2 regions of the Paenibacillus sp. G34 genome follow, and region 1 is predicted to be linked to the other one. Evidence: riboswitches for the same ligand, from Rfam matches in the RefSeq annotation. Region 1 holds a riboswitch; the other holds the start of a gene.
The links. A riboswitch is a leader RNA that binds a small molecule or an ion and turns the genes downstream of it on or off. The one in region 1 is predicted to bind glycine.

Region 1 (11,015 bases):
CCAGTTCATCTCGATGTTCGAAAACATGAAGAGTGCATACCTGCAAGAACGTGCAGCGGATATGCGTGACGTTACGAAGCGTGTGCTAAATCACTTGCTTGGTATCGACTTCATGAGCCCGGCTGAAATCAGTGAAGAAGTGATTGTGCTTGCAGAGGATTTAACACCTTCTGATACAGCTCAATTGAACCGCCAGTATGTTAAAGGTTTTGCAACCAACATTGGTGGACGTACTTCTCACTCGGCGATCATGGCTCGTTCCCTTGAGATTCCGGCTGTGGTTGGAACGAAAGACATCCTAGCTCAAGCGAAACAAGGAGACTTGATCATTGTTGACGGTCTGGACGGTCAAGTTCTGGTTAACCCGACAGATGACGTCGTTGCTGAATACCGTGCCAAACAGGAACAGTATGATGCACAGCGTGCGGAGTGGAGAAAACTGCGTGACGAACCAACGGTTACGGTGGACAACGTTCATGTGGAACTGGCTGCAAATATCGGTACGCCGAACGATGTAACTGGTGTATTGGAAAACGGCGGCGAGGCGGTAGGCTTGTATCGTACCGAGTTCTTGTACATGGGAAGAGACAAGCTTCCTTCCGAAGACATTCAGTACAATGCTTACAAAGCTGTACTTGAAAAAATGGAAGGCAAACCTGTCGTAGTTCGTACACTCGACATCGGCGGAGACAAAGAGCTTCCTTATCTGGATCTGCCAAAAGAAATGAATCCATTCCTCGGCTTCCGCGCAGTTCGTCTGTGTCTGGACCGTCTGGATATCTTCCGTACTCAATTGCGTGCATTACTGCGTGCAAGTGTACACGGAAACCTGCGTGTCATGTTCCCTATGATTGCAACACTGGGTGAATTCCGTGAAGCCAAAGCTGTCCTGCTCGAAGAGAAGGAAAAGCTGGTTGCTGAAGGGATCGCTGTTTCTGATAGCATTCAACTCGGGATCATGGTCGAAATTCCATCAACAGCTGTAATGGCGGATCAATTCGCCAAAGAAGTGGACTTCTTCAGTATCGGTACCAACGATCTGATTCAGTACACGATGGCTGCTGACCGGATGAATGAGCGTGTATCTTATCTTTACCAACCATACAACCCGGCTATTTTGCGTTTGGTCAAAATGGTTATCGATGCAGCGCATCGTGAAGGTAAATGGGCTGGCATGTGTGGTGAGATGGCAGGAGACGAAACAGCAATTCCATTGCTGCTTGGTCTTGGACTGGATGAGTTCAGCATGAGCGCAACTTCCATTCTGCCAGCACGTAGCCAGATCACCAAATTGTCCCGTGCAGATATGCAGGAACTGGCTGCCAAAGCTTTGGAAATGCAAACCGCTGAACAAGTGGTTGAACTGGTTCAAAGCATTCAAGCGTAATTTTGCCGGAGTTTCCTCCGGATTTGAGGTTTTCTTTTTCCGAATAAAGGGCTGCCTTAGTGTAGCAATATTGCCGGTGTCCACGATTCAGTGGGGGCCGGCTTTTTTTGTTGACGTGCGAAACGACGGCTGGTGTTACAAATGTTATAGAAAGATAAAGAAAATCCCCTTGTGAGAATGAGAGAATGCCTCATCATACATAAGGGGATTACATAGATAGCTTACGCTTATCATCGGATTATTCTTAAGAACAAGGAGATCCAGAAATCCTGGGATCACAGACCTTGTAAGAAAGGGTTATCATCGAAGCAGAATGCGTAAAAAATAATTTAACTTATTTAGCTGCAAGCACAGTTTAATACAGGTTTACGTGCTGCGGTCGTTTCATCGAGACGAGTTACCGGCGTGCCGTACGGAGCATTGAGCACCAATTCCGGTGTTTCTTCTGCTTCTTTGGCAATACGGATCATTGTATCGATAAATCCGTCCAGCGTCTCTTTGCTCTCGGTTTCCGTTGGCTCAATCATAATGCACTCCTCGACATTAAGCGGGAAGTAGATGGTTGGCGGGTGATACCCAAAGTCCAGCAGGCGTTTGGTTACATCCAGTGTACGCACACCGTACTGTTTCAGGCGGCGGCCTGACATAACAAATTCATGTTTGCACACGCCGGGATAAGGAATCTCGTAATGGGGGGCCAAGCGAGCCATCATATAATTGGCGTTCAGCACAGCGCATTCGGATACGCGACGCAGACCCTCTGGCCCATAGGTGCGAATGTAAGCATAAGCACGAACCAGGATGCCGAAGTTGCCATAATAGGCTTTGACCCGGCCGATCGATTGATTTCCTTCGTAATCCAGAGCGTACATGCCTTGATCATTCTGAACAACCATCGGTTTAGGTAGGAAGGGAATCAGGCGGCTCTTTACACCGACAGGTCCGGCACCAGGGCCACCCCCACCGTGAGGTGTGCTCATCGTTTTATGCAAGTTCAGATGCACCACATCAAAGCCCATATCGCCAGGACGTGTAATGCCCATGATGGCATTGGAGTTGGCTCCGTCATAATACAACAATCCGCCAGCTTCGTGCACGATGGACGCAATCTCTTGAATATCCTTTTCAAACAAACCGAGCGTGTTTGGATTGGTTAGCATGAGTGCTGCGGTATCTGAACCGACTGCAGCACGCAGTGCATCCAGATCGACCAGACCGTCGGCGCGAGACGGAATTGTGACCGTTTCGAATCCCGCTACGGTTGCGCTGGCAGGGTTTGTGCCATGTGAGGAATCCGGAACGATGACCTTGGTACGCAGTTCACCACGGCTTTCGTGATAAGCTCGAATCATCATAAGCCCGGTCCATTCCCCGTGTGCTCCGGCAGCAGGTTGCAGAGTTACGGCATCCATACCTGTCAGACCAGCAAGATCATTTTGTAAAGTATGGAGCAGTTCGAGAGCACCTTGAAGACTGGATTCATGCTGATACGGATGGATTTTGGCAAAACCATTGTAACGTGCTACATCTTCATTAATCTTCGGATTGTATTTCATCGTACAGGAACCAAGTGGATAAAAGCCGTTATCTACCCCGAAGTTGCGGCGGGACAATGCCGTATAATGACGAATAACATCAACCTCGAATACTTCCGGCAACGCGGCCGCTTCCGAGCGCAGCATTTCCCGGGGAATCAACGTGTCAGCATCCTGACGGGGAACATCACATTCCGGCAATGAATAGGCCACGCGACCAGGACTGCTCAATTCGAAAATCAGAGTTTGTTCGGGAGCAACGGACGGTGCGACTTGCGGACTGGTTGAGGTTCCTTGGGCTTCTGAGTCCATTCCAGTCGGCTGATTGACTGACTGAGGTAGGTTAGATGTATCCGGTGAAGTACCCGCAATGTTTGCTTTTGTAGTCGTTTCCTGAGTCACAGCGATCCCTCCAATACACGTGCGAATTCATCGATCTCTTCTTTGCTGCGTCGTTCGGTGACCGCAATGAGCAGATGTCCTGCCAGTTCCGAATATTCACGTCCGAGTTCATAACCGCCGATGAAGCCTGCATCCAGCAGTTTCAGCTGAAGAGCATCCACATCGGTTCCTTCAGGGAGCTGGATGACGAATTCGTTAAACGTAGGGGCAGTAAAAGTGAGGCTCACCCCTGGAATAGCGGCTAACGTATTTCGTGCATAGTAACTCTTCTGCAAATTCAGATCAGCAACATCGATCATGCCTTGTCTTCCCAGGGTAGACATATAGACAGAAGCACTAAGTGCTAACAAAGCCTGATTAGAACAGATGTTGGACGTCGCTTTTTCGCGACGAATATGCTGTTCACGGGCTTGCAGCGTCAGCACGAAACCACGTTTGCCGTTGCGATCGGTTGTCTGGCCGACGATTCGACCAGGAATCCGGCGCATGTGAGCCTGGGACACGGCGAAGTATCCGCAAGTGGGTCCGCCGAGCGATGCGGCGATTCCGAGGGGCTGCGCATCGCCTACAACGATGTCGGCCCCCAGCTTGCCTGGGGCTTCCAGCAAACCGAGCGACAGCGGGTTGGCGCTCACCACGAGCAGTCCTTTGTGCGTGTGCACAAGGTCGGCGGCATGCTTTACATTTTCCACGGCACCAAAAAAGTTCGGGCTTTGAATCATAACCGCTGCGGTATCGTCTGAAATGGCTGCTTGCAGGGCATCCCAGTCTGTAACCCCATCTTTGTAACCAATCTCTACAATCTCAAGACTGAGGCCATGTGCGTACGCCTGCAACACCTGACGGGCTTCCGGGTGAACGGTGCGAGATACGATAAGCTGTTTGCGACGGGTAGCTGCGGCGGCAAGATTGCCTGCTTCCGCAAAGGCCGTTGCACCATCATACATACTCGCATTGGCTACTGCCATACCTGTCAACTCGCAAATATACGATTGAAATTCAAAGATAGCCTGCAATTCTCCTTGGCTGATCTCCGGCTGATAAGGGGTGTAGGCTGTATAGAACTCCGAACGGGAAATGACATGGTTGATGACCGAAGGGATGTGGTGGTCATAGATGCCTGCGCCGAGGAAGCTGGCATGTGTCTCAAAGTTAGCATTGGAGCCAGCCTGTTTCGACATGTGGCGAGTTAAGGCATATTCATCCAGTTTGGAGGAGACAGGCAACTCGCCCTGATAACGAATCTCCTGCGGGATATCTTTGAATAAATCTTCAAGCGTATCCACGCCGATCGTGGCCAGCATTGCGCTCTGGTCTTGTTCTGTCATGGGAATGTAGCGGTGCTTGCTCATGCTTGCTCAGCTCCTTGAGTAGGTGTCTTTGACGTACGTGTCCGTTTATGAAAAGGGGTCTTGACGACCTCGGCTTTCAGCTTTTTGCCACGGATCTCAATCTCCAGCGGAGTGCCTATTGCAGCATACTTGCTGTCAATTAGGGCGAGGCCCAGATTACGCTTCAAGGTTGGGGACTGTGTTCCGGTTGTCACTTCACCGATCTGAACGCCGTCCGCATAGATCGGGTAATGTGGCCGCGGTATGCCACGCTCCAGCACTTCGATGCCAATCAGCTTGCGGGCAGGACCGTCATTTTTTTGTTGCAACAAAGCTTCATGTCCGATAAAAGGTCCGGCATTTAATTTCACGAACATGCCAAGCCCTGCCTCCAGTGGAGAGATGGTGGGTGACAGCTCCTGACCGTACAAAGGCAACTTCGCTTCGAATCGCAGTGTATCACGCGCACCAAGTCCTGCTGGAACGAGGCCTACATCAGCACCGGCTTCCATCAGTCCGTTCCATACGAGGGCCGCCTGATCTGCTGCAACATACAATTCAAAACCATCTTCACCTGTATATCCAGTGCGCGACAGTAGCAACTTTACTCCGCATACCTCGGCATGCTGCACGAAGCGGAACGGTTCAATGGTGCTTGCGTCCACCTCTGAACCTGTGACCTTCGAGAGAATATCGACCGCCAAAGGGCCTTGTATCGCCAGCAACGCCGTTTGCTCGGAATCATTGGTCATGTTCACCCCAGGTATAATGTGCTCCTGCAACCATGCCCAGTCTTTGTCGATATTGGAGGCATTGACGACCAGCATGTAGTGTTGCTCCGCGAGTTTATAGATGAGCAGGTCATCCACCACACCGCCATCGGGGTAACACATCAGCGTGTATTGTGCCTGACCTGGTACAATTGTGGTCACATCGTTAGTCATCATGTGCTGTAAAAAGGCCTCCGCTTGTTCACCCGATACGGTGAATTCGCCCATATGGGATACATCGAACAGTCCGGCGCGCTCACGCACCGCTTCATGTTCCTTTTGAATACCACTAAACTGCACGGGGAGCTCCCAGCCGCCAAAATCAATGCAACGTACGCCTTCATATTGCGCATATAGGGGGAAGAGTGGTGTTCTTAACAAATCAGACATCCAATCACCTCGTTATGGCCTTTAGCGGGCCGAGTATAGAAACACGTTTTAAGAGCCGAGTCTTAATGCTTGGTTCGTTGTAATAAACAAAATATAAAAGCGATGAGATACTAAGTAAAGCTACATCCAAATTATCCAATTAGTTAATTCAAGTTCAATTCCGTCATAAAACAAGTACAGTCATAAGTAAGTTGATCAGTCATTTATAACAGACACGCTTTAGGTAGACGATTCGGTATCCTGCATTTCATTTTTTGGGAAAAAGGAAAAGGACAGGCCAAAGAACCGGCATGCCAAGTAGCACGCTGTATTCTTAGGCTCTGTCCCTTGTACCTGAGAGTTACCCCGCCGTTTATGTAGACAGGTTTCCCCTTGGGTGATCATAACGTCCGAACTGGACGATTAGATGCTCTCCAGAGTTGCGTCCTGTAAAAGTCCTTTTGCCTGAGAGATTCACCCCCGCTTGTCGGTGGTTTACTCCTTCGGCGCCGCCTCATGCACATCCCCAAACCGGGTGTACAGGCAATCTCTCCCTTTACATTCATCCGCGGTTCATACGTAGTCCAATTAACTTCAGTTTCTCTTCTCATTAAAACGTGAATACACTCCTGATGTCAAGAACAATATCATTAAAATAGTGTAAAATACGAATATTTTGTATTGTGAACGTATTAATGTTCGTGTATTTTAAAAGAGTACGCTTACTATTCTAATATTCACCATTATATGCAGAAAGAGTAGCGTAAGGTTACACATGTCGGGGTGTCGAAATTCATATAAATTGTGAGCTAACTTGACATTTGAATCTGAAATGTCATACGCTATTGTCTGGGAAAAAGGTGAAGGTCAAAGAACGCATGCACTCATTAATGAAAAGCGAGGCGGATATCGATGAGCGAATTGAGAAATGATTTCCTGTACAGTGAAGAGCACGAATGGGTGCAAACCGTAGGGGAGGATACCGTACGTATTGGCATTACCGAGTTCGCACAGCATCAGCTGGGTGACATTGTGTTTGTAGAATTGCCTGATCTTGAAGCAAGTGTAAAAGCAGAAGAGAGCATCGGTACGATTGAATCGGTCAAAACGGTGTCGGATCTGTTCTCACCCGTCAGCGGTACCATTATTGCAGTCAATGAAGCTTTGCAGGACTCGCCAGAACTGGTGAACAGCTCTCCTTATGAAGATGGCTGGATGATTGAAATCCGTGTCGATGGAGATATAACAGCTGCTTTAGCTACATTGTTGAATGCGGACGCATATCGTAAACATACGGAGGAGTAAACCAGGCTGATCACCGATTTTTTTGTACTTATGGACATATATATAATCACATATAAATAGATCATTTTATCTCCAAACCTGCGTGAGCTGTGAGCTTATGCAGGTTTTTTTGGTGTGTTTTTGGTGCATTTTGGAGAGTGCTCAAGCAGGAGTGACGTAGATTTCATGAATAAAAACAGTTCGAACCGACCAAGCTATTTTATTGCTTTGCATACTGTATATGAACAAAATCATACCCGGAATAATCCTTGTATATCAAGGGTTTGAGCATATATTCTTATTAAAAAACGATTACATAATCTAATGTTGTCATCATTATTCATGACGAGACTACGCTTTCATTTGATTGAACAGGAAAGGTTTCTCGCTTAGGATTACAGCAAGGGAAGAATGATACCCCTTTCATATTGATAATGACTTGATCCAAGGAGGATAAACCAATGAGTAATTTGGACCAAATGTCCAATTCTAAGGGTGGAATACGTGTAGGTGTACAACGTTTCGGACGGTTCTTGAGCGGCATGGTTATGCCGAATATGGGCGCATTTATTGCTTGGGGACTCATCACCGCGATGTTTATTAAAACAGGATGGTTCCCGAATGCGACGCTAGAACAACTCGTAGGTCCGATGATTAATTATTTGCTGCCACTCTTGATCGGTTACACCGGAGGTACGATGGTCCACGGTCAGCGTGGTGGTGTCGTTGGTGCGATTATGACCATCGGTGTGATTGTAGGTAGTGACATTCCAATGTTCCTCGGTGCAATGATTGCGGGACCGCTCGGAGCATGGGTCATCAAGAAGTTCGACAAATCCATTGAGGGTAAGATTAGAGCCGGGTTTGAGATGCTGGTCAACAACTTCTCGGCAGGAATCATCGGTGGAATTTTGGGCATTATCTCATTGCTCGGGATCGGGCCGGCAGTTGAAGCGATCAGCAAAGTATTATCTGCGGGTGTACAGGGTCTAATGAACCTCGGCTTATTGCCACTCGTCAATCTGATTATTGAACCCGGTAAAGTATTGTTCCTGAACAATGCCATTAACCACGGGATCTTAACACCAATTGCAACAGATCAGGCAAGAGAGCTGGGCCAATCCGTTCTTTACATGCTTGAGTCTAACCCGGGGCCGGGACTAGGTATTTTGCTTGCTTACTGTTTCTTCGGTCGTGGAATGGCGAAATCTTCTGCACCTGGTGCAGTGGTCATTCATTTCTTCGGCGGAATTCACGAAATTTACTTCCCGTACATTCTGATGAGACCGATTCTGATTCTGGCAGCTATTGCCGGCGGTGTCGCTGGTACGTTAACGTTCATGCTGACTGGAGCAGGACTGGTGTCCGCGCCGTCACCGGGTAGTATCATCGCATACTTCCTGTTGACACCAAAAGGTGGATACATCCCAATGCTCGCAGGGGTTATCGTCGCTGCAGTTGTTTCTTTCCTGATTGCCTCTCTGTTACTCAAAACGGGTAAACAGAAGGAAGAAGATCTGGAAGCGGCCTCCAGCCGAATGAAAGACATGAAGAGCCAAGGCAATACAGCAAATGCAGCCATTACGGCGGATAACGGTGAAGCAGACAGAGCAGCGGATATCGCAACATCGGCAGCTTCCAAGGCAAAAACAGATGTGAAAAAGATTGTTTTCTCCTGTGATGCGGGTATGGGTTCAAGTGCCATGGGTGCTTCGATTTTGCGCAAAAAAATGAAAGCTGAAGGAATTGACGTTGCCGTAACCAACACGGCGATCAGTGAAATTCCGCAAGATGCAGACGTTGTCATTACGCAAAAAACACTAACCGATCGTGCACGTACAGTGGCACCGAACGCAGAGCATATATCCATTGACAACTTCCTAAAAAGCCCGGAATACGATGCGCTTGTTGAACGTTTGAAATAAGCGGAGAGCAGACTGCGAACCAGCTTCAAACGAGGGCAGCCGTTTTCCCAGAGCCGGAGGCTGAGATATGAGTATTACTAAAAGACAACGTGAAATTGTGGAATTCCTGCTGGAACACCCCCATGAAGTCACGGCCGGCGAAATCGCCGTTGAAGTAAAAGTGAGTACCCGTACCGTGCATCGTGAGTTGCTGATGATTGAACAGTGGCTTGAACCGCTCGGTATGCGACTCGAAAAAAAGTCGGGAACCGGAATACGTATCGATTCCGGTTCAGATGACCTCAGCGCATTACGCCAGAAGCTGGAAGGTAATGAATATGTAGAGTTTACGCCGGAAGAGCGTAAGCTCTTCATGCTTTGCATCTTGCTGGATGAAGCCGAACCGGTCAAACTGCTCGCACTCGCCTCTGATCTGAAAGTGACGGTCTCGACGGTTACCACGGACTTGGATGATCTGGAGTCACGTATCCGGCAGGCAGGGTTGAAGCTTGTTCGAAGGCGAGGATATGGTGTCAAAATTACCGGAAGTGAAGCGATCCATCGCAGAGCCATTGCAGCGCTCGCTTTGGAAGTGCTGGATGAGTCGGATCTCTTTGGTAGGCAACCTGAACAAGGAGGCTCCATTGTTAATCAAAAATTGCTCAGAATGATCGGTCATAGCGATGTGCTTACCATTGAGAATGCATTATGGCAGCCGGATATCGAATGGCTCGAAAAAATTCCTGAACGGCAGTATATGAAACTGCTAATTCAGTTATCGGTAGCGGTTGTTCGCATTCGCAAAGGTTTTAATATGGGACGTTGTTCGTCAGGAATCAATACGACTGCAACTGAAGGTATATCAGCGGAGCAGCAGGAACAGCGAGTTCCTGTATTCATGGCTTCGCGTCTGTGCGGCGTTCTATACTCACAGCTTGGAGTCACCTTCTCGGAAGAAGAGAGGGCGTATTTTCATCAATTGCTTTCGGAGACAGAGCAGCAGATTCATTCTTCTCGTCTACTTCCGATTGATGATCTGATTCTCATGGACAGAGTGCATTCACTAACGGATCAGATGCAGGAAAGAACAGGTTATGCCTTTCATGAAGATCGTTTGCTTCGCGAAGGGTTAATTACACATATGGTACCTGTTATGGAACGGCTTGAAGGACATCAGCTAATCCGTAATCCGTTATTACAGCAGATTCGCAAGGATTATGACATCCTTTTTGAACAAGTTAAAAAGTCCGTGTTACAGGCATGGCCGGGAGCAGCAGTTCCAGATGAAGAGATCGGTTTTCTCGTGATGCATTTTGGTGCTTCTATTGAACGGCTACGAGCGTTAAAGCAGGAAATTCGGGCGATTGTTGTATGTAACAGTGGCATTGGTTCCTCGCGCATGCTGTCCAGCAGGTTGTCCAAGGAATTTCCGGAAATCCAGATTATAGACAGTGTCTCCTGGTACGAAGCGGCCCGAATGCCAGCCGAGGAATATGATCTGGTGTTATCCACCGTCGATTTGCCAATGGAGGAAGATCAGTATTACAAGGTCAGTCCACTGCTTACAGCAGAGGAAAGTGAAAGTCTGCGGCATTTTATCAAAACAACAACGTTACAGCGGCAACATCGTAAACCCCGTGACAAGGGGAATGAGAACACGAATCATAACAACGCCGACCCGGATGGAATGGAAGCAACCTTGCTCGAAATTGTGCGCATTATCGGTAAGTTTCAGGTACATGCCATGGACAACGCTCATCTTGATTTTGCCCAAAGTGTGCTTGGGATGTGTAAAGTGGCACATCGAACAGGTGTATTGAAAAACCCGGAAGAGGTTGCCAAACTGCTGGAGGTTCGTGAGTCGATGGGAAGTCAGAAGATTCCCGGAACTCAGTTGGCTCTTTTCCATACACGGAGCGAAAGCATCTATAAGCCCTCCATTAGTCTTTTTCAACTTGAGAAACCTTTGCTTCCGACAGCGGAAGACCCGGAAGGTGTCAGCTATGTGCTGCTGATGCTTGGGCCAAAAGAGT
Region 2 (11,015 bases), 2.2 Mb from region 1:
TACGCCAAGCCAGGTCGAATTACAAGTTTTATCCGTCTGGTTGTCGAAGTGTTGTCATCATTCCCTTCCATCGTTATCGGTTTGTTCGGACTATTGCTGATCGTCAATACGTTCGGCCTTGGATTCTCTCTCTTATCGGGTGCGATGGCACTGGCAATATTCAACCTGCCGCTGATGGTTCGGACGACGGAGCAAGCTTTCCGGGCTGTTCCCAAAGAGCAGAAGGAAGCTGGACTCGCTCTTGGTTTGTCCAAATGGAAGATCATCACGTCGATTTTGCTGCCTGTGGCACTGCCAAGCTTGATCACAGGTACGATTCTGGCCTCCGGCCGGATTTTCGGTGAAGCTGCGGCCCTGATGTTCACTGCGGGTATGAGTAGTCCACCGCTGGACTTTACGGACTGGAATCCGACAAGTCCAAGATCACCGATTAATCCGCTTCGTCCTGCGGAAACACTGGCCGTGCACATCTGGAAAGTCAACAGTGAAGGCATCGGACCAGATTCCAAAGAAATTGCAGCAGGTGCTTCTGCCGTGCTAGTTATTCTGGTACTGGCATTCAATCTGAGCGCACGCTGGATCGGCCGGGTTGTGTACCGACGTATGACAGCTTCGAAATAAGGAGGAAATCCACATGGCCATACCTTTTGGTACGGAACAGTTAAGCATATATTATGGACATTTTCAGGCTGTGAAACAGATCAGTCTGACTTTCCCCGAAGCCAGTGTAACGGCCCTGATTGGGCCGTCCGGTTGCGGTAAATCCACGTTTCTCCGTTCGTTGAACCGGATGAATGATGAGATTGCGGGCTCACGTACACAGGGACACATCTGGATGGATGGCAATGACCTCAACGAACCGGGTACGGATGTAATTAAACTTCGTCAGAAAATCGGCATGGTGTGGCAGAAGCCAAACCCTTTTCATAAGTCCATCTACAACAATATCGCATTTGGCCCCCGCTACCGCGGTACGAAGAGTAAGAAAGCACTGGATGAGATTGTGGAAAAAAGCTTACGCCGCGCAGCACTTTGGGATGAAGTAAAGGACAGACTGCATGAATCGGCCCTGGCACTATCAGGTGGTCAGCAGCAGCGTCTTTGTATCGCGCGAGCATTGTCCGTTGACCCGCAGATTCTATTGCTCGATGAGCCGGCATCTGCCCTTGATCCGGTATCTACGGGTAAGGTCGAGGAATTGATTTCGGAGTTGAAGCAGGAGCTACGCATCGTTATTGTTACCCATAACATGCAGCAGGCAGCGCGCATCTCGGATTATACGGCTTATTTTTATCTCGGTAGTCTGATTGAACACGGTGAGACGGAACACATTTTTACCAACCCGGACAATCGTCTGACGCAGGAATATATTATGGGTCGTTTCGGTTAAAGTGGAACAACTACAGCGATATATTCAATTAGAGCATGATTTTGGGCACGAAAGTGTTCAGGGATCATGCTTTTTTTCGTTGTACGAATTTCACCAGTTCGGTGAGGAGTTCCCACTCCAGCATCTATGATTTTGACTCTTTTCGTGGATTTTTATTAGAACGCCTACGGATATTTATTACCGTCAACTATTCACTATTTTTCGTGTGTTTACAGCTTAGCTTTTGAGGTAAAAACCATATACGATAAAAAAAAGTATATAAAACTTTACATTTTGGATGATGTAGATTAATGTTAATGTATACAAAACTTTACTTTATAAGGATGATTGTTACCGGTGATTTTGAACAATGTACAAAAATTAAGAAAAGAAAGCGGCCTTACTCAAGAAGAATTAGCCAAAATCCTTCATGTAACTAGGCAGACCATCATCGCAATTGAAAACAACAAATTCAATCCAAGTTTAGAATTATCATTCAGAATTGCTGATTATTTTGAGAAGTCGATTGAGGAAATATTTTTTAGAGGGGATGATGAGTTATGAAAATGGAGTACGTCTTAATGGTAATTGCTTTTGTCATTGCAGCAGCTATGCCTTATATTATCAAGCGTAGGAAGCAAGTAAAGACGGGAATACCTTATGCGGATGAACGAGTTAAGCTAAGATTTTTTAAAACTTCTTTAAGTATTTCGAGTGTCTTTGGCTCTCTGGGTGTAATTGCTCTGGCCGTTCTCACACTTTTAGGGAAAGAGGTACTGGAAATCAGACATGTCTGGTTGTACCTACTTTTGTTTGTGTTCTCACTAAGCATGGCAGCCGTGATTTCAAAAAAATAAAAAGAGAGGAGTATCAATGCTTGGTTGTATCGACACTCTGGAGCATTGGCTTTAAACGTTAACCTGAGACGTAACGGAGTGTTAATTAACCAATTGGTGCTTTATCGATTGGGGACCACGTATAAGGAAGGGGGGATTTTCCAGATAGTAAGGGGCATGTTTGATAATGAAAACTCATCGATTAATAAAGAAGTATATCTCAAGGTGGGTAAATCAAATCAGTGATATGGTGCTGACTTACCAATGTCGCTGGTCTGGAGGCGGAGTAGGACTTGTTCATGAATTAAACATAGACTGCCGGGCGTCCTGAGGTTCAGGAAGCTCTTTTTGTTCTTAGTAAGAACTTGGGAACGCGTGCACATAGTGTATCCATAATTATAAAGAAAGTATAAACTTTGCAGAATCATATGTATTTTTCGCTACACTTTAGTCATGGGAGGATGAAAGCGCAATGACAGATACGGATAACATACTGCTCGTGGAGGATGATCCGGAAATTGCCCGTATACTATTAGACCATCTGCGTCGTGAAGGGTATGCAGTGACTTGGGCATCAAGCGGACTGGAGAGCTGGGAAGATTTTAGAAATGGAGAATATCAGCTTGTCCTGCTCGATCTGATGCTGCCGGAGATGGATGGATTTACGGTCTGTAAACATGTCAGGTTAATCAGTGATGTTCCGGTGTTAATCATGAGCGCACGTACACAGGAGGAAAGCAAACTCAAAGGACTTGGTTTGGGTGCGGATGATTATATCACGAAACCCTTCAGTCTGGCAGAACTCACAGCGCGAGTTGAAGCTCATCTGAGCAGATACCGCAGGTATCTAGGCAGCCCATTGCCTTCGGTTCTTCAGCTGTACAATGACGGGTTGTCCATACATCCAGTGAATCAGCAGGTGAGGTTGAATGATACCGATCTGCAATTAACAGGAAAAGAAAGGGCGCTGCTCATGCTGCTGGCTTCAAATCAAGGCAGGGTGTTCACCAAAACTGAGATTTATGAACATGTCTGGGGTCAGCCAGCAGAGGAGAATTCTGGCACAGTTACCGTGCATATAAAAAGCTTACGAGCCAAGTTGAGTGACGAGCCGCATCAGCCGCGCTGGATAGAAACTGTGTGGGGGAGCGGTTATCGCTTTATCGGAGAACAGGTCAAATGAAGCTGAAATACTGGCTGATGCTTGCGTTTTTGATTGTCATGTTGTTGCCCATTGCAGCAGGCTGGGCATTATTTTCCCTATATAACTATTACGAGAACCAGCGATCTGTAAAGGAATATGTAGAATTATCCGAACGTCTCTCCCCCATCGAGCAGGTGTTGAATGATCCAACCCTTTACGAATTACAGGATCCCGAGCGTCATCATAACCTCCCTAAGCTTGCGAATAAACAAATAAGTTTTAATCTTTATTTGCCTTCAGGTATTCGTGTGTTTACTTCTGGAGGGGATGCGTGGACAACGAGCGGATACACTGTGAGAACTTCCGAACTATACCGAAACCTGTACAATCTGCAGATTCGTCACCGCACGTTTTCGCTGAAAAAGCCGGTATGGCATCAAGGTGAACTGGTTGGTATTTATGAAATAACGATGCTGCGGCAAGATTGGCTGGATGGTATCTCGATTCGAACAACATGGGTCGTTAGCGGAGCAGTATTATTCTTTGTTTTGTTGTACGGCACGGTGCTGTGGTTATTATCACGCAAGCTTTTCTATCCCATGAAGATGTTGATGAATCGAATGCATACCTTTGCCCGTGGAGAGGAACCAGAAGGTACAAGTGGTCACACACGTCATGATGAGATGGGGATGTTGTTAAAGCAGTTTGATGCAATGCAACAAACCATAAGACAAACGCAAATGGAAGTGGAGAAGCAACAAAAGGAAAAAGAGATGATTGTGGCATCTCTGTCTCACGACTTAAAGACACCGCTGATGTCCATCAGTGCCTATGCAGAAGCGCTTAGTATGGATGTACGTTCTGAACAATTGGAAAGACAGGAGTACAAAGAGGTGATTGCCAGGAATGTTGGCCGTATGAAACAGATGATTGGAGAGCTCGAGATGTACACAGCGTTAGGCTCCGATGATTCGGAGCTGGCTATGGTGGAGGTAGAAGGGGAAGAGTTTTTCGAAATGCTGCTTGGCAGTTATGGTGAACTTGCGGAACGTAAAAACCACACCATACAGATGTCTGTACGTACCAATCGCTTCTACCGAATTCACCCTGAATCATTGATGCGTCTGACCGATAATCTAGTGCATAACGCACTTCGTTATACTCCACCGAGCGGCAGAATTGGGCTTGCAATCATTGATTCATCAAAGGAGTTACCTGAGTGGATCAATCTGTCACAAAGAACGGAGCTTAATACGTATAGAATCGGGGCAACTATAATTTTGGTGCAAAATGAAGGTCCGGCAATTCCGCCAGAACAGCTGGAACGGATTTTTGAGCCTTACGTTCAATATCACAATCAGGAGAGACAAGGCTATGCAGGGGGCTCTGGATTAGGACTGAGCATAGCGAGAAGGATTGCTTTGAAGCATGGGGGAGATATGCGAATGTGGTCCTCGGAACATTATGGAACTGTAGCAGTATGCCGATTGCCGGAACTAGGAAACGATGATTTTTCAGAGATATTAACGAAGGAGGATGAAGGATTGTGATTAAAAGTGGATGGAAAGTACTAGGAGTAGCCTTGATCGCAGGTTCACTGTTTGCGGGTTGTTCCGAAAAGGAACTGCTTGGCATGTCAGGAGACGACATGATTGATAAAATTATTACTGCCGAGTCGGAGCAAGCATCCTACTACGCAGAAGGTGTATTGAAGATGTGGACAGATGAGCAGATTACAAACACGATACAAGTGAAAGAATGGGTGGACGGAAAAACAGGACAAAAGCGGATTGAAACAGAGGACGGTGGGAATGTAAGCTATGCGGTTCACAGCGGGCCTGAGATTCTGCTCTATGAAAAAGAGGCAAAAACTGCATTTTCGATGGACTCATCAGCGCTCCAGCAAGAACCTAACCCAACGCAGAAGCAAATGCTGCTAGATCAACTGGAACGAATGCGTGATACTCACAACGTGAAGATGCTGGGGCAAGAAAAACTTCAAAATCGTGAAGTAATGCATATCGAATTGACTCCTAAGGAGGGAAATTCATTGTTGATGTCATCCCAGTATTGGATAGATCCCAAGAAATGGACGGTCGTTAAAGCGACCAGTACGTATGGCGATACCAAATCCGAGATTCTGTATGACGTAATTGATTATAATCCTGAGTTCACGGATCAGACATTTACATTGGACATTCCCGCAGACGTTGAAGTGAAAAAAATGAATGATGTAATGAATAACAAAGTGATTACAATGGAAGAAGCCGAGAAGGCCCTAGGAAAGCCATTCTTACAATACGCGGAGGAAGATCTGCAATTATCGAGAATCGAGATGACTTCTTCCATGGGTGAACATAGCCGGGATGAGGTAACGTTATACTATGTGAAGGATAACAAACCAGAACTCAGCATGACCATATTTAAAGCACCAGAGGAAAACGTAGATGAAAAGCTGCTTCCAGAGGAAAAGAAAGTTAACATTCGTGATACAGAAGGTTCATACATGTCTATAATTCGGAACTTGTCGTGGAGTGAGGATGGTCTTCGTTATTCGGTCATGGGAGAGAATGAAACATGGACAGAAGAAAAACTACAGTCGTGGGCTGAATCTCTACAGTTTTCGAAGTAAGGTGACTAATATGCGAGTGCGGGAACGCTGAACATTACGATCAGAGGATGCATATAAATATAGAAATTATAGAGATAGATGTAGAAAATATAAATCTTTATTTCCCAGGTATAACCTGCCTTGGCAATCCTGTTGAATCGTTATTTTCCGCTATCCAGAGATCTTACAATACAGGTCCGTATGATTACGTCACTTTTGTTGACATATACAGTGCGGCATATTACGCTGTATATGATTGAATACATGCCAGAATGATTAACTTTTATAATGAATGAACAGAATACAGCGAATGATAACGAGCGGGAGAGACCTAAGTGGGCTGAATAAGTACGGTACAGATCAGTATGTTGCATTGTAGAGATGCTGCGAAAACGTACTTTAGTAGGTCCGCTTAAGGCACCGAAGGAGCAAGTGGTTATGCACCCGGCATAACTGTTAATCTCTCAGGTAAACGTACCGTCGTTGGACGCAACTCTGGAGAGTGCGCGAAAGAAGCGCCACCCAAGGGGAATATGATGGGTTAGCACGCTGAACAGACTCGTATGTGAATGTACTTGATCTTGTTCTGCCCGGTGCTGCGATCATGAAACTCTCAGGTATCAAGGACAGAGAGAGGGCGAGTGGCCTTCTTCTGTCCTTTTTTCATGTCATCATTCAGTAAATCAGGAACATAATGGTGGTCTTCTTGTCTGGAGAACGATGACGAAACCAATTGGAGGGTTATAAGGTGCGATTTAAAGATGTTTTTTCAATTATTGGTCCTTCTATGACGGGGCCATCCAGTTCACATACAGCAGGGGCTGCAAGACTGGGCCGAATTGCGCGGCAGTGGCTGGGATGCACTCCGGAACGAGCTCGGCTTACATTATACGGCTCATTTGCAGATACCTATCAGGGACACGGCACCGATCTGGCTCTAATCGGAGGTTTGCTGGGCTACGTTACGGATGATCCGCGTATACCAGATGCAGAACAGTTTGCAGTTGAAGCAGGTATGGAAGTTGAATTTTACACCAGTGGTCTGCCAGCTCCTCACCCAAACACAGTTAAGATTGAATTGTGGCACGGCGAACGGGAATGCTCATTAATAGGCGCGTCTATCGGTGGCGGTAGCGTGTCTGTCCATGCACTGAATGATTTTCGTGTACAGATCAGCGGGGAGTTTCCAACACTTGTTTTGCGTCATGCGGATAAAGCAGGTGTTCTGGCATCCGTAACCTCGGCAATCAGCTCCTCTGGAGTGAACATCGGGTATATGCAAGTAGATAGGAAAGCTCGTGACGGTGAAGCTCTTACTGCAATGGAGATGGATGCTCCTCCAAGTGAAGAGATTTTGAATAAATTGCGTTCACTGGATCATGTGCTGAACATTCGTGTGATTGATCTAAAGCGAGGGGGGGATCCGAATGCGATTTAAACATTTGCATGAATTGAATACCATCTGTACTGCGGAGTCCAAAACAATTGCACAGCTGATGATTGAAGAGCAGGTACAGGAGACGAATACACCGGAAGCTGACGTGGTGAAGCAGATGTCGGAGTACTATCAGGTGATGAAGGAAGCCGTTCATAAAGGACTTACAGAAGATACAACCTCACGTAGCGGACTGACAGGCGGAGACGGGAAAAAGATGGCCGAATACATTCGCCAAGGCGAGACATGCTCTGGTGATGCTTCTGCCCTTGCTATGGCCTATGCACTGTGTGTATCGGAAGTGAATGCCTCCATGGGACGTATTGTGGCTACGCCGACGGCAGGATCTTGTGGCATCATTCCGGGGGTGTTTATTAGCTCACAGGAACGCTTCGGTTGGACGGATGAACATTTGGTGAATGGATTGTTCTGCGCCGGAGCCATCGGATACGTGATTGCCAACAATTCGTTTATCTCTGGTGCCGAGGGTGGTTGCCAGGCAGAAGTCGGGTCTGCGATTGGCATGGCTGCCGGTGCGATGGTCGAACTTCGTGGAGGAACACCGGAGCAGGTCGTGCATGCAGTGGGATTGGCTTTGAAAAATACATTAGGCCTTATCTGCGATCCAGTTGCCGGCCTTGTAGAGATTCCTTGTATCGTGCGCAACGGACTCGGAGCCGTTACTGCACTGGCTGCGGCTGATATGGCGCTCGCTGGGGTGCGCAGTGCCATTCCGTCGGACGAAGTTATCGACGTTATGCTAGAGGTGGGCAGTGCCATGCCAAGCCGCCACCGCGAGACAGCGCAAGGAGGGCTGGCCCAGACACCTACAGGCCGCAAGATGATGGAGAAGCTGGCCAAACCTAAGGCGAAGCGGGCGGAGCCGGAAGAGACATCAGAAACACATTCAGCAGCATCAGGAGTACAACCAGAAATGGATGAGAAGTAATAAGAGCTTGCCGGATCATGGGATCAGGCATTGATTCGGGGTGTTTATCGACTAGTGAAAGTAGATAATGGGGTCGTTACACCATATAACACGAATAAATTACAATATACAAGCGTCCTTCAACCTGAATAGCTCAGGTTCGCAGAACGCTTGTTTTAATTTAGTTTGGTTTGGGATCAAAGATGAGCCAAGCTATTTATCTTCTATCAACAGTCCAAAAGGCGAGGTAGACGTTTTTATTTCAGACCTTTGCAATGCACCTTGCTCTACTCTACTTCGGTGCACATAACTGCATAGCCGTAGGCAGGCAGTTCGATTGCAAGCACGCCATTGTCTAGAGCTGTGCGATGATTACCTTCAAACAGCTCAGTCCAAGGCTGGCTTCCTGCATCCAGTTCAACGATGGCGGTTTCCTCCGAACGGTTGAACAGAACCAGAACGCGCTCATCTGCACTTTGGCGTTCCATCACAATCTGACTGCCACCTGCCTGAGCTTGCAGGAAACGAACCGTGCCTTCTGCACGCAGTGCAGGATGGGCATGACGTAGAGCAATCAACTTCTGATAAAAGCCGAGTAACTCCCGATCTTGCTTCGTTTCATCCCATTCCATGCATTTACGGCATCCCGGATCATGTTCACCGTCGAGGCCAATCTCGTCACCATAATAGATGCAGGGTGTCCCCATGTAAGTGAATTGGAACAAGGCAGCAAGTCTCATCTTGCGTTGATCCCCTTCGCATAGCGTAAGCAGGCGAGGTGTATCGTGACTATCCAGTAGGTTAAACGCCACCTCGCTTGCCTGGAGCGGATAGCGGGATAACTGGCGACCAATGGCATGGGCAAATTGTTCGGCGTGCATCTTGTCTTCCACAAAGAAAGAATTTACGGCTGCGGTAAAGGGGTAGTTCATCGCGGCATCGAACTGATCACCCTGCAACCAGGCAGAAGATTCGTTCCATATCTCGCCCAGAATGTAGGCGTCCGGGTTGGCTGCCTTGACGACACGTCTGAAATCCCGCCAGAAGGCATCATCCACTTCATCGGCTACATCGAGGCGCCAGCCGTCGGTGCCTACTTCTTTAATCCAATATTCGGCTACCTCCAGCAAGTATGCCTTCACATCGGGATTCTCCGTATTCAGCTTAGGCATATGGGCTTCAAAGCCGAATGTCTCATAGGTCGGAATGCCATCCTTCACGTCCAGCGGGAATTCATGCACATGGAACCAGTCTTTGTATTTGGAATCGGAACCATATTTTTGCACGTCGAGGAATGGGGCGAACGTTTTGCCTGAATGATTGAACACCGCATCGAGCAGTACACGAATGCCACGCTCATGACAAAGCTTCACCAAACGTTTCACTGTATCTGCATCACCGAAATGACGGTCTACACGAAGATAGTCTTCGGTATCATATTTATGATTGGTTGTAGCCTCGAAGATCGGAGTAAAGTAGATTGCGTTGATACCTAGTTCACTGAGGTAATCGAGATGATTGATCACACCTTGTAGATCACCGCCAAAGAAGTTGAAAGGCGTAGGTTCGCCGCCCCAAGGTTCGATTTCCTTGGGATTAATTGAAGCGTCGCCATTTGCGAATCGCTCGGGAAAAATCTGATAAAACACGGCATCTTTTACCCACGCTGGGGGTGTAAAAACAGCTCCGGCATGAATATAAGGGAACTGGAACATGCGGCCCGGATCACCCGGCTCTTCTTCCTGGAAGTCCGTCTCGGTCATCCAGATCTGTTCATTGCCACTTTTGAGCAAAAAGGCATACTTCAATCGATGATACGGCGGTTTCACTTCCCCTTCGTAGTAGTCAAACATAGAGTCTGACGTGAGTTTGGACAAAGGAACCATATCTCGGGTTTCTTCCCATGCATATTTGTCTCCTGTCAGAGCATACACCTCGGTGAGATCATTCTTTTTGGCACGCAGACGCAGGCGGATGGTATCCTGATCATAGGCGTAAGCCCAGTTCCGTTTGGGTTGATGAAATATAGCTTCGAGCAGCATGTGAAATTCCTCCCATCAGATGTAAGTGAAGTATGAAAAGTTAAAAATATCAGACATTCAGGAAGTGCGTAGAATATGTAGATCGTAACTATTGAAACATGTGGCCTCATACTACGTGACTGCAGATTGCGTTATAATGAAGGTATAAAAATTGCGTTATAATAATGGTATAAAAAGAGAGGGCTGGCTCCAAACGAGTCAATTTGAGATGTCTATCGAGCCAAGTTAACGGACATTCAGACATTGTAGCTTGTGCAGCTGGGCTTACATTTAATCTGGCGAGGAAGCGTCTCTACTTCGAAATTAAAGTCACAATATCAAAATTAAAATCAATACAGATAAGCAACTTTGCCCAGATATATCATTAACCCAAGAGGATGGAAAGGAAACGAGTACATAGATGAAAACTAAACTGTTATACATTGAGGATGATACGGAAATTGCAACATGGGTGAGGGAGGATCTGGAGGAGCGTGGCTATGAGGTCGTCTGGCTTGGGAGTGGTGAAGGCGCCGCTGAGGCTGCGTTAGACTGTTCTCTGGTCATATTAGATGTTATGTTGCCGGGACTTGACGGTTTTACGGTAGGGCAACGTTTGAAAAAAGAACATCCTGCTGTGCCCATCGTCATGCTCTCGGCCAGAACATCCA

Region 2: another riboswitch for glycine. It lies ahead of sdaAB (L-serine ammonia-lyase, iron-sulfur-dependent subunit beta); the one in region 1 lies ahead of gcvT (glycine cleavage system aminomethyltransferase GcvT).

Annotation. Positions count from the first base shown of each region.
Region 1 is NZ_CM166469.1:4,827,340-4,838,354, reverse strand. Features, by position in the region: gene ptsP (phosphoenolpyruvate--protein phosphotransferase) at 1-1,387, shown strand, start outside; gene gcvPB (aminomethyl-transferring glycine dehydrogenase subunit GcvPB) at 1,726-3,234, opposite strand; gene gcvPA (aminomethyl-transferring glycine dehydrogenase subunit GcvPA) at 3,321-4,676, opposite strand; gene gcvT (glycine cleavage system aminomethyltransferase GcvT) at 4,673-5,815, opposite strand; glycine riboswitch at 6,134-6,234, opposite strand; glycine riboswitch at 6,238-6,360, opposite strand; gene gcvH (glycine cleavage system protein GcvH) at 6,707-7,099, shown strand; gene AC1VYS_RS21890 (PTS mannitol transporter subunit IIBC) at 7,540-9,003, shown strand; gene AC1VYS_RS21885 (BglG family transcription antiterminator) at 9,071-11,015, shown strand, end outside.
Region 2 is NZ_CM166469.1:527,200-538,214, forward strand. Features, by position in the region: gene pstA (phosphate ABC transporter permease PstA) at 1-621, shown strand, start outside; gene pstB (phosphate ABC transporter ATP-binding protein PstB) at 635-1,390, shown strand; gene AC1VYS_RS02520 (helix-turn-helix transcriptional regulator) at 1,727-1,933, shown strand; gene AC1VYS_RS02525 (hypothetical protein) at 1,930-2,226, shown strand; gene AC1VYS_RS02530 (response regulator transcription factor) at 2,678-3,388, shown strand; gene AC1VYS_RS02535 (sensor histidine kinase) at 3,385-4,899, shown strand; gene AC1VYS_RS02540 (LolA family protein) at 4,896-5,981, shown strand; glycine riboswitch at 6,272-6,449, shown strand; glycine riboswitch at 6,454-6,592, shown strand; gene sdaAB (L-serine ammonia-lyase, iron-sulfur-dependent subunit beta) at 6,709-7,398, shown strand; gene sdaAA (L-serine ammonia-lyase, iron-sulfur-dependent, subunit alpha) at 7,388-8,344, shown strand; gene AC1VYS_RS02555 (alpha-glycosidase) at 8,611-10,365, opposite strand; gene AC1VYS_RS02560 (response regulator transcription factor) at 10,766-11,015, shown strand, end outside.